3 regions of the Rhodoferax sp. GT1R46 genome follow, and region 2 is predicted to be linked to each of the others. Evidence: predicted binding sites of a transcription regulator. Region 2 holds the regulator's gene; each other region holds the start of a gene.
What was found. Region 2 encodes LexA, which represses DNA repair genes until DNA is damaged. Its sites were predicted from a motif close to ACTGTATNNNNATACAGT; they were not measured.

Region 1 (4,540 bases), on a different contig from region 2:
TTTCCTTGAGCAGCGTGGGGTTGCCTTGCAGCGTGACGCCTTCGGCACCTGGCTGGGCGCCTTCGTAGCCGACGTCAATCTGCTTGTCCATGGCTCGCGGTACGCAGTCGCGAACGACTTCCATGGTCAGACGGGCCAGATCGCAGGTCTGGTGGCTGAGCACTGCACCGCTGCTCTCGGCCCGCGCGAGCGCCAGCAACTGGTTGACGGTATGGGTGGCCCGGATGCTGGAGCGGCCAATTTGGCGCAAGGATTGTTTCAGGTCTTCGGCGCTGGCGTCTTCGCGCTGTGCCAGGTCGGCCTGCATGCGCAGGCCTGCCAGCGGTGTTTTCAGCTGGTGCGCGGCATCGGCCAGGAAGCGTTTCTGGGTGGCAATAGAGTCTTTGAGGCGCAAGAGCAGGTCATTGACGGAGGACACCAGCGGTGCCACCTCCAGGGGAACGGCCTCCACGTCCAGAGGGCTCAGGTCATCCGGGCTGCGCGCCCGAATGCGCTCCTCCAGGTGATTGAGCGGTTTGATCGCCTGCACCAGCGCCAGCCACACCAGCAAGACGGCCAACGGTAAAACCACAAACTGCGGCAGCATCACACCTTTGACAATTTCGGTCGCCAGCACCGAGCGCTTGTCCATCGTTTCAGCCACCTGCACAAGTGCAGGCTTGCTGTTGGGCAGCTCCAGCTTCACCCAGGTGTAGGCAACTTTGATGCCCACGCCGCGAAACTCGTCGTCGCGCATACGCACTTCACCCGCGATGATTCTTTCGTCTTCAGGGGGTTGGGGCAGATTTTTCTCGCCACTCAGGTATTCGCCGGATGCGCCCAGCACCTGGTAGTACACGGTGTCCGCGTCATCGGCGCGCAGCAGTTCGCGCGCCGGTAGCGGGAGCACAAACTGGGCGCGGTTGTGATTCACGGTTACCAGCTGCGCCAACGCGCCCACGTTGTACTCCAGAGCCCTGTCAAAGGGCTTGCCCGCAATGCCCTGGGCGACCAGCCAGGTGAGCACCAGGCTGACGGGCCACAACAACAACAAGGGCGTGAGCATCCAGTCCAGAATCTCTCCGAACAGGCTGCGTTGCTCACGCTGGAAAATCTTCATCCAGGAATTTTTTCCAGGCAGTAGCCCAAACCGCGAACCGTTGCGATACGAATGGGTCCTTTTTCAATCTTCTTGCGCAGCCGGTGGATGTAGACCTCAATGGCATTGTTGCTCACCTCTTCGCCCCATTCGCACAGGCGTTCCACCAGTTGGTCCTTGCTCACCAGGCGGCCAGCGCGCTGCAGCAGCACCTCCAGCAGGCCCAGTTCCCGGGCGGAGAGTTCCACCATCTTGCCGTCGATCGTAGCCACGCGTCCCGCCTGGTCATAGATCAAGGGACCGTGCTTGATGTTGCTGCTGGCGGCACCCATGCCACGGCGCACCAGGGCGCGCACCCGGGCTTCAAGTTCCTGCAGGCTGAAGGGTTTGGCCATGTAATCGTCTGCGCCGTAATCCAGTCCTTTGACACGCTCGTCGACTGCATCGGCGGCAGTAAGAATCAGAACTGGCAACGAGGAGCCGCGCCCCCGCAGTTTCTTCAGCACTTCCAGGCCGTGCATCTTGGGCAGGCCCAGATCGAGGATAAGCAGGTCGAATTCGGTATTCGTCATCAATGCGGCATCGGCCTCGGAGCCACTGGCTACATGGTCGACTGCGGCACCGGCGCTGCGCAGTGCACGCAGCAAACCGTCGGCCAGCACCTGGTCGTCTTCGGCGATCAAAATTCGCATGTCTGCTCCTTGTTTTTTACGCCCGATTGGTTTGGGCGTTTTATGTCATTCTAGGCGTGGCCGGTGTGCGCTGCTCTAGGGTGTTGCCCTGCTTCGCGCGTGAATTTATTCCCCGCTGTAGGCCTCCAGTCCGATGGCAATTACGGCAGCCACTTCGTCGCCCACTGCCTGCCGCATTTCCGCTTCGGCCTGGGCCACTGCGTCCTGGTAGGCGGTCAGCCACGCATGGCCGACGGGGGTAAAGCGCACCTGGCGTGCCCGTGCATCGTGGGGGTCGTTTTCGCGGGTGACCATTCCCCACGCTTCGCACTGGTTGACCAGTGTGCCCATGGCCTGTTTGGTTATGCCGGCGCTCTGTGCCAGTGCGGTCAGGCGGGATCCCTCCAGCGCCAGATGGCGGGTAATGTGCAAGTGCGCGGCACCGACCTGACCGCGAGCGGCCAGATTGGCTAGCCCCAGCGGCACGCCGGGATGGTGGGCCATGAGGGCCAGGACCCGCGCATCGAATCGGGCCAGTGCCAGACGCAACCAGTGTCCGGTGTGGGCGCTGCGCCAGCGGTCGTGTGAGTGCAATTCAGTCATTTGCAAATAGTAATGCAAACTGACGAAAAAAAGTGTTTGTGGGTTTTAAGATCGCATTTAGACTACTGTTCAAGCATCCAGCCTGTGATTAACCCCACTGACTGCCATGCGCCCCACTATGGATTCTTAAGGAGATTTTTATGGACGCACCCGTCAAAGCCCAAGCCAACGTCAACAACACCAACGGCGCCAACAGTGAAAAAGCCAAAGCCCTGCAAGTGGCGCTGGCGCAGATCGAAAAGCAGTTCGGCAAAGGCACCATCATGCGGCTGGGCGAAGGCGAGGTGATTGAAGACATCCAGGTCGTGTCCACTGGTTCACTGGGTCTGGACATCGCCCTTGGCGTTGGCGGTCTGCCCCGTGGTCGGGTGGTCGAAATCTACGGCCCGGAGTCGTCGGGCAAAACCACGCTCACGCTGCAGGTGATTGCCGAAATGCAGAAAATTGGCGGCCAGTGCGCCTTTGTGGATGCCGAGCATGCGCTGGACATTCAATACGCCCAAAAACTCGGTGTGAACCTGCAAGACTTGCTGATCAGTCAGCCTGATACTGGCGAGCAGGCGCTGGAAATTGTGGACAGCCTGGTGCGCTCGGGCGCCGTGGACCTGATCGTGGTTGACTCGGTGGCCGCATTGACGCCCAAAGCCGAGCTGGAAGGCGAAATGGGCGATTCATTGCCCGGCCTGCAAGCCCGCCTGATGAGCCAGGCGCTGCGCAAGCTCACCGCCCACATCAAGAAGACCAACTGCACCGTCATTTTCATCAACCAGATCCGCATGAAGATTGGTGTGATGTTTGGATCACCTGAAACCACCACCGGCGGCAATGCGCTGAAGTTTTACGCCTCGGTGCGCCTGGATATTCGCCGCACGGGCACCATCAAGAAGGGCGACGAAGCCATTGGCAACGAGACCAAGGTCAAAGTGGTCAAGAACAAGGTGGCTTCCCCGTTCAAAACGGCGGAGTTCGACATTCTGTTTGGTGAAGGCATCAGCCGCCATGGCGAGATCATCGACATGGGGGTGACGGCCAATATTCTGGACAAATCCGGTGCCTGGTATGCCTACAACGGCGAAAAAATCGGCCAGGGCCGCGACAATGCCCGCGAATTCCTGCGCGAAAACCCGGCGCTTTCGACTGAGATTGAAAACAAGGTGCGCGCGTCGCTGGGCATTCCTTTGTTGCCCGGTGCCCCAGAGCCAGAAGTCAAGGTGAAAACAGGTGGAAAGAAGGCGGTAGCCCCCGTGGATGCTGCGTAAGCAGCTATTGAAACAATAGCAAGCACCTGTCTTCTGTAACACGTATCCCGATGGCCATAGCCCCTGTCTCTCTCAAAGGCCGTGCCCTGCGCCTGCTCAGTGGACGCGAATATTCGCGTGCTGAACTGGAGCGCAAGCTGGCCGAGTTTGAGGAAGAACCGGGTGCCCTCGCCAAAGCGCTGGACGAATTGCAGGCCAAAGGATTTATCAGCGAGCAACGGGTGGTGGAGTCCGTGCTCCATCGCCGCTCGGCCAAGCTGGGTACTTCACGGATTCGTCAAGAGTTGCAAAGCAAGGGTCTGGACCGTGAGGCCGTGGACCAGGCGGTGGAGCAATTGCGGGCCACCGAGGTCGATCGGGCCCGTGAGGTCTGGCGCAAAAAATTTGGAGTTCCACCTAGTGATGCGGCCGAGCGCGGCAAGCAGATGCGCTTTCTGGCCAGCCGGGGCTTTGGCGGCGATGCCATTCACAAGGTGGTGGCAGGATCGAATGAAGATTAGATGTCCAGCATGAGTTTCAGGTTCTGCACCGCAGCGCCTGAAGCCCCTTTGCCCAGGTTGTCGAGTCGCGCTACCAAAACCGCATGGGCGAAGCCATCGGCCCGGGCGTCGTTGGCAAAAACCCGCAGTTCCATTTTGTTGGTGTCGGCCAAGGCAACCGCGTCGAGTTTTTGGTCGGCTGTGGCCGGCTCCACGGTCACCCATTCGCTGCCCGCGTAGTGGCGTGCCAGCGCGTCGTGCAAATCCCTAGCGGTTGGTTGACCCGGCAGCGTATCCAGATGCAGTGGCAACTGCACCAGCATGCCCTGGCGGAAGTTGCCAACCGAGGGAATAAACAAAGGACGCCGTGTGAGCCCGGTGTAGCACATGATTTCGGGAATGTGCTTGTGCTTGAGACCCAATCCGTACAGTTCCATTGCTGGTGCCTTA
Region 2 (4,540 bases):
AGCCCGCACAGTGGCGCCCACAGCCCCCGCGTAGCTCATGATGATCTCGACCCGTGGCCAAACTGCATCGCGCAAGCGCTCGGTAGCAGTAAACAGGCCGGCAGGCTCATTTTCGGGGCAGCGATGCATCCAGCGCACAATACCCTCCTCCACAAACCCCAGCGGCCCGGCGTCGCCGGACCCGAAGGCATCCGGCCGGTAAGGATGAACTTTCTGCACGTCACGCGCTGAATGAATGGTCCCAGCACAAACCACGAGTACTCCCCGAGCCGCTTCTGCGCGCGTCACGACGACCGCGTCTCGCATGTTCTGGGGTCCATCGGGTGCCAACGACGTCGCGGGACGCATTGCGCAAGTCAGTACTACAGGCTTTAGAGCAAGTAAATCGGCCGGCAACACGCAGGACAAAAAATATGCCGTTTCCTCCAAGGTATCTGTCCCATGCGTGATCACCAGTCCGGCCACGCCCGGCAGGGCAAGGTAGTAACTCGCGCGAAGCGCCAGCGCGGACCAATGAGCCCAGCCCATATCCTTGCTGTTTAACTGCGCCACCTGTTCGGATACGAGCGTATGGCCGTCAAGCGCCATGTCCATGCCAGAGATATCCAACAGTAGCTGCGCCACGCTCAGTTGTGCCGCCTTGTATCCAACGTTGTCCAAAGCACTGCTCGCCGTGCCGGCAATCGTGCCCCCCATACCAAGAAAAACAATCTTTTTCGTCATATTTGGATGATCCGCTTGCAATCAAATTAAAACTGGTTAAAAATACAGCTACTGGATGCCGAAACAGTGTGTATGAACCAACAGTCCCTCTCGGCCCAGACAAAAGGAGTCAGCATGCTTGAAAGCCCCAAACTCACCGCTCGCCAACAACAGATTCTGGACCTGATTCAGACTGCAATCTCACGCACGGGTGCACCACCAACGCGTGCGGAGATTGCTTCTGAACTCGGCTTCAAATCAGCCAATGCGGCAGAAGAGCACCTGCAGGCCCTTGCACGCAAGGGCGTCATTGAACTCGTAAGCGGCACATCTCGCGGCATTCGGCTCAAAAGTGACGCACTTCGGTCCATTAATGAGTCCCGTAGCAAGCAATTTTCCCTTTCTTTGCCTGGTATGGCACAACTGGCATTGCCACTGATAGGCAGGGTAGCAGCCGGCTCGCCGATTCTTGCGCAAGAGCACGTTGACCAGACCTATTATGTGGAAAACAGTCTTTTCAAGCATCAGCCCGATTACCTGTTGAAAGTACGCGGCATGTCCATGCGCGATGCCGGCATCATGGACGGCGATCTTCTGGCGGTGCAAGCCACCAAAGATGCAAAGAATGGGCAGATCATCGTCGCCAGACTCGGGGATGAGGTCACCGTCAAGCGCTTCCGGCGCAACAAGCACCTGATCGAGCTGCACCCGGAGAATCCGGATTATCAAACCATTGTGGTGGAGCCCGGCGAGCCTTTCGAGATCGAAGGTCTCGCAGTGGGCCTCATCCGCAACACCATGCTCATGTGATTCCCCCACACAAAACAGGCACTCTATGAACATCGCTTTATTTGCCAGCCCAGGTAGTTTTGAGCCCATCCAAGGTTTGCTGCGCTGGTGGACCTCGAACAGATCTACAGCGAGGCGTCAGGCCGCCAGACCAGTTCAAGCGGAACACTCCTACGCTCCTAAATTTATAGCGCCATGCGTAACAATGACGAGGGCTAGCGGCCAAAAACTCCCTTTACTCAAACCGTTACGCGTAGTTCGCGTGGTCGAATCCGGGCAGGCGCGCTCCTGCGTGGGACGGATGGTCATATCGGGTCGCATGGCCGATGTGTGTGCAGAATTGGATCGACTCGCAGCCTGTGAATCAGCGCTGAATTAGGCGAAACAGGGGATTTTCGCTGGCAGGGAATTGCCATCGGTTTTCCCCCTGCGTCTTTGGTCGTCTGAAGAGGCACAATCAGCGCATGAATATTGTGATTCTGGATGACTACCAAGATGCCGTTCGCAAGCTGGAATGCGCATCGAAGCTGGAGAATTTCCCGGCAAAAGTTCACACCAATACGGTGAAAGGTCTGGCGCAACTATCGATTCGACTCAAGGACGCCGACATCATTGTGTTGATCCGTGAACGCACGCACATCAACCGCCAGTTAATCGAAAAACTACCCAAACTCAAGCTGATTTCTCAAACAGGACGCATTGGTAGTCACGTCGACGTGCAGGCCTGCACTGAACGTGGGATCGCAGTAGCCGAGGGAGGAGGATCTCCGGTCGCGCCTGCCGAGCTCACATGGGCATTGATCATGGCGGCCATGCGAAGGCTTCCCCAATACATCAGTAACCTGAAGCATGGCGTCTGGCAGCAATCTGGACTAAAGGCCGGGTCCATGCCAGCCAACTTTGGCCTGGGTACGGTTTTGCGCGGCAGGACGCTGGGGATATGGGGATATGGCAAAGTCGGTCAACTAGTGGCCGGATATGGAAAAGCATTCGGCATGCAAGTCATTGTCTGGGGCAGCGAGCAGTCACGGGAAAAGGCCAGTCAGGAAGGCTATGCTGCGGCGCCAAGCCGCGAGGCATTCTTTGCAGACTGTGATGTCTTGTCACTTCACCTTCGCCTTAGCGACACAACAAGGGAAATTGTTACGGCGGCGGATCTGGCGCTGATGAAGGACACTGCGCTTCTGGTGAACACTTCGCGCGCTGAGCTGATTGAAACCAACACATTGATCAGCGCACTCAATCGCGGACACCCGGGCATGGCCGCAGTAGACGTTTTCGAGACTGAACCCATATTGCAGGGGCATGCGCTTTTGAGGCTGGAGAACTGCATCTGCACCCCCCACATTGGTTATGTCGAGCAAGACAGCTACGAGATGTACTTTGGCGCAGCATTCGACAACGTTACGAACTTCATCAAGGGCACCCCGACGAACATCATCAACCCAGGCGCCCTGCAGGTACGCCGTTAGAGGGTTGTCATGGCTTGGGTGGCTGCACCCGGGGCATTGCCGGAAAGTCCGAACTGTCAAACTCAATGAGATTGCCGTCTGGTTCCGACAGATCCAAGTCTAAGTCGAGGTCTGCCGTTCTGTCTTGCTCAATTGCCATTGCTGGGGCAACCGGCACGGCGGTGGTGGGTACGGCGAAGGTTCTGGATGCGCTAAAAGGCAATAAACCCGAGTCCGAAAGAGAGTCGATTCGGCCTGCAATGCTGTGCAACAACAGCAGGTCGCGGAAGGCCTCCAAGTCAAATTCCTGTTGCGAATTTTCCAGTGTCCGCACCAGGCAATTCTCAATGAAATGCACCGATTCCTTTGATGGCCAAAGCGCTGCTATTTGGCTACAAACATCAGGGTAATCCTCCAGCGGATTTCCAGACTGATAGAAATTACTGAAAGATGGAACATGCCCGGTAAAGAGCGCATTGAAGCCATCACGATAGCGGTCATATTCAGCCTTGCGACTCAATGTGTGCAGCATCTTCAACAAATCCAGAAACACCAAGGGATTGGATTCTTCGTTATCCCGGATGCAATTCTCGAGTACGGCGATGGCATCCTCATGCTGACCCAGTGTCATGAAAAACTCGGCCTGTTGGCGTACGTCCAGCATTTCCTGGGTATTGATCGCCCGCAGGGTTGCACCGGTGCTATTCGCAAAATCACGTTCTGGAGAGCTTTTGGGCGCCGCACTCGCCAAAGAAGCCGACACAGGCTCCAGCTTCGAAAAAACGGACTCTCCCAAATGGAGGTCAATATCAACCTCACCCCCTCCGGAAATGGGCATGGGGGGGGTATGCGCAAAGGCCTCCTCAGATACGGCCGAGACCGTCTCCCGGGTCATTTCGGATATCAGGTCTGGACTCTCGCCAATCCTCCGATCAACGCCACCCAATTCAGAAAATCCATTTGCACCTGCCGGCTCCTGACCGCCCCACCAGGGCGCATCACCCCCATTTAGACGACGCCATCGAGTCCAGGCATACGCCATTCCCAAGCCGCAAGCCGCCAACAAGGTGATCAACCCATAGACCAGTGGGTTGGCATATCGCTCTGCTTCAGCGCGCTCAAGACGTCCCGCGAAATCTAAAAGGGCTTTCTGGTTCTTCACCGTCTGCTCCCTCAGACCCTTCATCTCTCCATCCATTGCCTGCAGACGGGCACCGTCACGCAGCATATCCTGCGGTGTGGCATTGAGCGACCGCCAAAGGGCCAAGGCTTCCACCCGCTTTTGAAGATCTTCCACAGGAAGAACTGTCAGTTCGTCACTGATTTTGAGTGCTGGATCGCGTTCCGGACCCAAATCCATCAGTGCCAGCTTCAAACGCGGTCGTGAACTTGCCGCAGCCTTCGTACTTTGCGGTGAATTGAACTTTGATTCAGATTTCAACTCAGGACGTTTTACGCGAGACTCAACGATGGGTCTGGAGCCATTGCTTGACATTCCTCCTGCAGACTTCTGAACTGGCATGAGCTCGCCCACGGAAACGGCTGACGCTACCGGCGTCCGAACAGAAGGTGCGGTCGCCTCCAGCAGTGGTGCCAGT
Region 3 (4,540 bases), on a different contig from region 2:
CGTCAGGCTGCCGCCATGCGCGCAGGCGATCGCCCGGCACAGAGCCAAGCCCAGCCCGGCACCGCGCTGGCCAGACTGGTCATTGCGGGAGTAGGGCTCAAATATCGCCTGGTATTTTTCTTCGGGAATCGCCTCGCCACGGTCTTTGACAGACACCTGCATCTCCTGGGCGGTGGTGCTCACGACCAGCTCAATTGCGTCAGCGCTGTACTTGAGCGCGTTGTCCAGCAGGTTGCCGATCAGCTGCGCCAGCAAAACCGGGTCGGCCTTGATCAGCGGCAAGCCCTCAGGTACTCTGGATTTGATACGCCGGGCAGAGTCCCGCAGCCGCACACGGGCCAGAACGGCTCCCACGATTTCTTCCATGGACTCCCAGCCGCGTTGGATCGGCTGCGACGCATTGGTCAGCTGCACCAACTGCAGGGTGTTTTCGGTCACGGTGGAGAGGTAGGTCGCCTCGCTGACGATGCTGCCCAGCAAGCGGTCCTGGTCGGCGGCGCTGAGTTTGTCGCGCTGCGTTTGCAGTGACGAGGCAGCGCCGACCACCGCCGCCAGCGGCGTGCGCAAGTCGTGTGAAATAGCGGCCAGAAACGTGCTTTGCACCTGTTGTCGGTGGGACTCATTTTCGGCTGCTAGCATCGATGCCGTCAGGCGCAGGCGCCACAGCGCCTGTGCCAGCAAAGCGCACAGCGCCTGGGCGTGCTCCCGCCCATCGGCATCGGCCGCCAGACCATTCTGGATGCAGGCGGCCCCGTGCATCTGGCCCTTGTCGCCCAGCGGTACATACCAGGCGTTCAGGCCAGGCCAGCGCCCGGTTCCGGGGCCGAGCACAGCGGCTTCACGCATGCAGCATTGCATGCCGTCGTCCAGGGTGGTGGCCAACCCGGGTGCCAGATCCAGCGTGCCGTCGGGTTGACGCAAGGCCAGAACGGAAGGCCCGGTGAAGGCACTGTCCAGAGCGTTCTGCCCCAGTGCCTGCACTTCGTGAGCGGTGGTGGCGCCTGACAGGTCGGTGGCCAATGCCTGCAGTTGGCGAGCCCGTTGCTCGTTGCGGTGTGCTGTTTTCGTTTCGCGCCGAAGGGAGGCTGCCAGGTTACTGATCACCAGTGCGACCAGCAGCATCGTGAACAGGGCAATCAGATGCTCTTGGCTGTCGACTTCAAAGGTCCAGCGTGGTGGAACAAAAAAGAAGTTGAATGCCGTTACGGCGCCCACCGCACAGACCACCGAGGCCAGCCAGCGCAGGCGGTACGACGCAAGGACGACTGCCAGCACATACACCATGGCCTGGCTGGTGAGCGAGACGTGGTGGTCCAGCAGAAATCCGCCAACGGTTGCCGCCGTCAGCAGCAAGGCCACCGTGGCCCAACTCCGCAGGGGTGTTTGGGTGTCGTTTGACGTGGAGGTAGCGTTCATGGTGCGGTCAGCGTACCACCAGCCGTATCAGGATTGCATCAGGGAAATTGACGATGGAGGCGTATACTGTTAAAAAATACAGTATTTTGCAAAACCCCTTGCCATGTCTACCTCTGCGCGCATTCTCTCCCTGGCAAGCGTCCATGCCGACGTCTGGCATGCGGACGCGCTGGCGGGTGCGCCAGGCCGAATTTTGGCCACGGGGGACGCCCTGCTGGACGCGCAGTTGCCTGGCGGCGGCTGGCCGCTGGGGGCGCTGACCGAGATCCTCCAAATGCCCGGGGTGCACAGCGAATGGCGCTTGCTCTTGCCGGCTTTGGCCCGCAGCGGCACGGGGGCAGTGGTGCTGGTGGGCGCACCGCATGTGCCCTTTGGACCGGCCTTGGGTGCACAAGGCCTGAACTTGAACCGGCTGCTGTGGGTTATGGCCCAGGATGCGCCCCAGCGCCTGTGGTCTACCGAGCAGGCGCTTCGCTGTGCCGATGTAGATGCTGTGCTGGCCTGGCTGCCGCAGACGCGCCCCGACCAGTTGCGTCGCCTGCAAATGGCCGCCGCCGAGTACGCCAAGCTGCTGTTTGTGTTGCGCCCGGAGCAGGCGCAACACGAGTCATCCCCCGCGGTGTTGCGCCTGTGGGTGTCACCTGCCAAAGAGGTGCCGGATGCACTGGAAGTGCAGGTACTCAAGCGGCGCGGCCCACCCCTGGCGCAGCCCCTGCGCATGGCAGCCCGCCCCATGCGCCTTGCAAGGCTGCTGGCGGCCAGCAGCCTGCGCACCGGCTACGGTGCAGGAGGACGCCATGCACTGGATCGCACTGCAGCCGTCAACTGAAGACGGTGCACTGGCAGACGCCCCCACCGCCTGGGCGTGGTGGGCTTTGCAGTTCACCCCTCTGGTGGCGCGCGTGGACGCGGCACTGGTGCTGGAAGTGTCTGCCAGCGAGCGCCTGTTTGGTGGCCGTACTGCGCTGCTGGCGCACCTGTTCAAGACAAATGGGCTTCTAGCCCCCGTGGAATATGCGCAAGGCGCTACATCTTTGATAGCAATAGGGCGCCTGGGGTGTGATGCGAAGGGTGACAAAAATGCCATCCCGCCCGATGCCTTGCCCCTGCACACCCTGGCCGCCGCCCGCCCGCACCTGCCCACGCTGGCGCGCCTGGGCATGCGCAACTGGGGGCAGCTGCGCGCGTTGCCGCGGGGAGGTCTGGCGCGCCGCTTTGGCGCGGGGTTGATTGATGCGCTGGACCGGGCCTATGGCCTACGGCCAGAGGTCTATCCGTGGCTGACCCTGCCGCAGGTGTTTGACGCACCGCTGGAGCTGGCGGCCAGCGTGGAGTCGGCCCCGGCTCTGCTGTTTGGTGCGCGCCGTCTGCTGGCGCAACTGCAGGTATGGCTGCAAGCCCGCCAGCGGGGCGTGCTGGCTCTCGAGTTGTTGTGGGAACTGGACGCCCGGCGCTCCAACGCCCAGCATGTGGATGCCCACCACACCGGTGGTGCGCAGGGCCGCCTGATCCTGCGCACCGCCGAGCCCACACAGGACATGCAGCACCTGCAGCGCCTGCTGGGCGAGCAGCTGGCGCGCGTCACGCTACCCGCCCCCGTGCTGCATCTGCGGCTGCGTACCGTGCAAACGCAGCCCCTGGCGGGGGAAAGCCTGAGCCTCTTGCACGATGACCAGCGCCATGGCGACAGCCTGCACCAGTTGCTGGAGCGCCTGAGCGCGCGTCTGGGTGTGCAGCAGGTGCTGGGTGCCACGCCCCATGCGGACCACCGGCCCGAATGCATGCAGCGCTGGACGGCAGCCGCAGAAACTCTGGGCGTAAAAAATGCTATGAAATCAGGAGCTGCTCGCGCACTATCCACGAGGGCTGGTGGCCTGAATGACGTGAAGGATGCGCAGGAATTTGCCTTGTATCCCACCTGGCTGCTCGCCACCCCTCTGCGTCTGGCAGTGCACCAAGGTAGCCCGCAGTACCAGGGGCCGCTCACCCTGCTGGCCGGGCCGCAGCGGCTGGAATCCGGCTGGCTGGACGGCGATGCCGCCTGCGCGCTGCGCGACTACTTTGTGGCGCGCAGCGCGCAGGCGGGCCTGGTGTGGGTGTACCAGGAGCGGCTGGGTGGGCAGGCAAAACAGGGAGCGCAAAACACGGCCCGGTGGTATTTGCATGGGCTCTATGCCTGAGCCCGGTTGCGGCAAGCAATCTATTTGGCGCGCCCTGTTTTGACCATTTGCGTTGCATCCCCTACATTGCAGGTTGCAGAAAAAAATAATTATCCGGATTGACAACGATCGGCACCTACCCGTGCTGCGAAAGGCGCCCCTTCTCATGAGCAAATTGTCCCTGCTGGATCTCGGTTTTTTTATTGCCGAATCCGAAGCCAGCCCCAAGCACGTGGGCGGGCTCCTGATCTGCAAACGCCCGCCCAAATCAACGGCCGCCTTTGCCAAAAACCTGTACCGCGAGTATTTGACCTTCACCGATGTGAAGCCGCCGTTCAACCGCATCATCCATTTCTCGCTGACCTCCAGACCGCAATGGCAGGATGTGGTGGTTGATCTGGAACAGCACGTGTTTTTTCACAAGCTGGAGGCCGGCCACAACGACCGCAAAGCCCTGTACGACTTTGTCTCTAAGCTGCACACGCCCATGCTCGACCGCACGCGCCCGCTGTGGGAAGTGCATGTGATCGACGGGCTGACCGAGGGACGCTTTGCGCTCTACCAGAAGATGCACCACGCTTATGCCGACGGCGTCACCATGGCGCGCTGGACGGCCGATGGCCTGAGCCCGTCGCCCGACGCCCTGGAGCTGACTCCGGTGTGGACGCTCAAGCACAGTGGCCACGGCAGTCACCGTACCTCACGCAACCAGGAGTTGATGCAGATCGCGTGGAAAGAAATCACGGGCAACGGCCGGCGGTTTCTGGGTATTGGGCGCCTGGGCGCCATGCTGTTTCTGGAAAGCATCAAGCTCACCAAAAATGCCATTGCACTGCCGTTTGTCTCCAGCGCCAAAACACCGCTGACAGGCCAGGTTACTTCCGGGCGGCAATTTGCCACGGCTGCTGTGTCCATGGAACGGGTGAACAAAATCCGGGCCAGTACCCGGTCTACTCTCAACCACA

Region 1: the regulator LexA is predicted to act here: its motif matches at 2,417-2,434, upstream of recA (recombinase RecA).
Region 3: the regulator LexA is predicted to act here: its motif matches at 1,482-1,499, upstream of imuA (translesion DNA synthesis-associated protein ImuA).

Annotation. Positions count from the first base shown of each region.
Region 1 covers NZ_JBWMBC010000007.1:15,655-20,194, forward strand. Annotated here, with positions in the region: gene AC097W_RS15065 (sensor histidine kinase) at 1-1,099, opposite strand, end outside; gene AC097W_RS15070 (response regulator) at 1,096-1,770, opposite strand; gene AC097W_RS15075 (MarR family winged helix-turn-helix transcriptional regulator) at 1,876-2,352, opposite strand; gene recA (recombinase RecA) at 2,493-3,611, shown strand; gene recX (recombination regulator RecX) at 3,662-4,111, shown strand; gene argC (N-acetyl-gamma-glutamyl-phosphate reductase) at 4,108-4,540, opposite strand, start outside.
Region 2 covers NZ_JBWMBC010000001.1:883,295-887,834, reverse strand. Annotated here, with positions in the region: gene AC097W_RS04115 (asparaginase) at 1-723, opposite strand, end outside; gene lexA (transcriptional repressor LexA) at 838-1,512, shown strand; gene AC097W_RS04105 (D-2-hydroxyacid dehydrogenase family protein) at 1,956-2,963, shown strand; gene AC097W_RS04100 (hypothetical protein) at 2,971-4,540, opposite strand, start outside.
Region 3 covers NZ_JBWMBC010000005.1:10,460-14,999, reverse strand. Annotated here, with positions in the region: gene AC097W_RS12105 (DUF4118 domain-containing protein) at 1-1,416, opposite strand, end outside; gene imuA (translesion DNA synthesis-associated protein ImuA) at 1,520-2,245, shown strand; gene AC097W_RS12095 (Y-family DNA polymerase) at 2,214-3,596, shown strand; gene AC097W_RS12090 (wax ester/triacylglycerol synthase domain-containing protein) at 3,742-4,540, shown strand, end outside.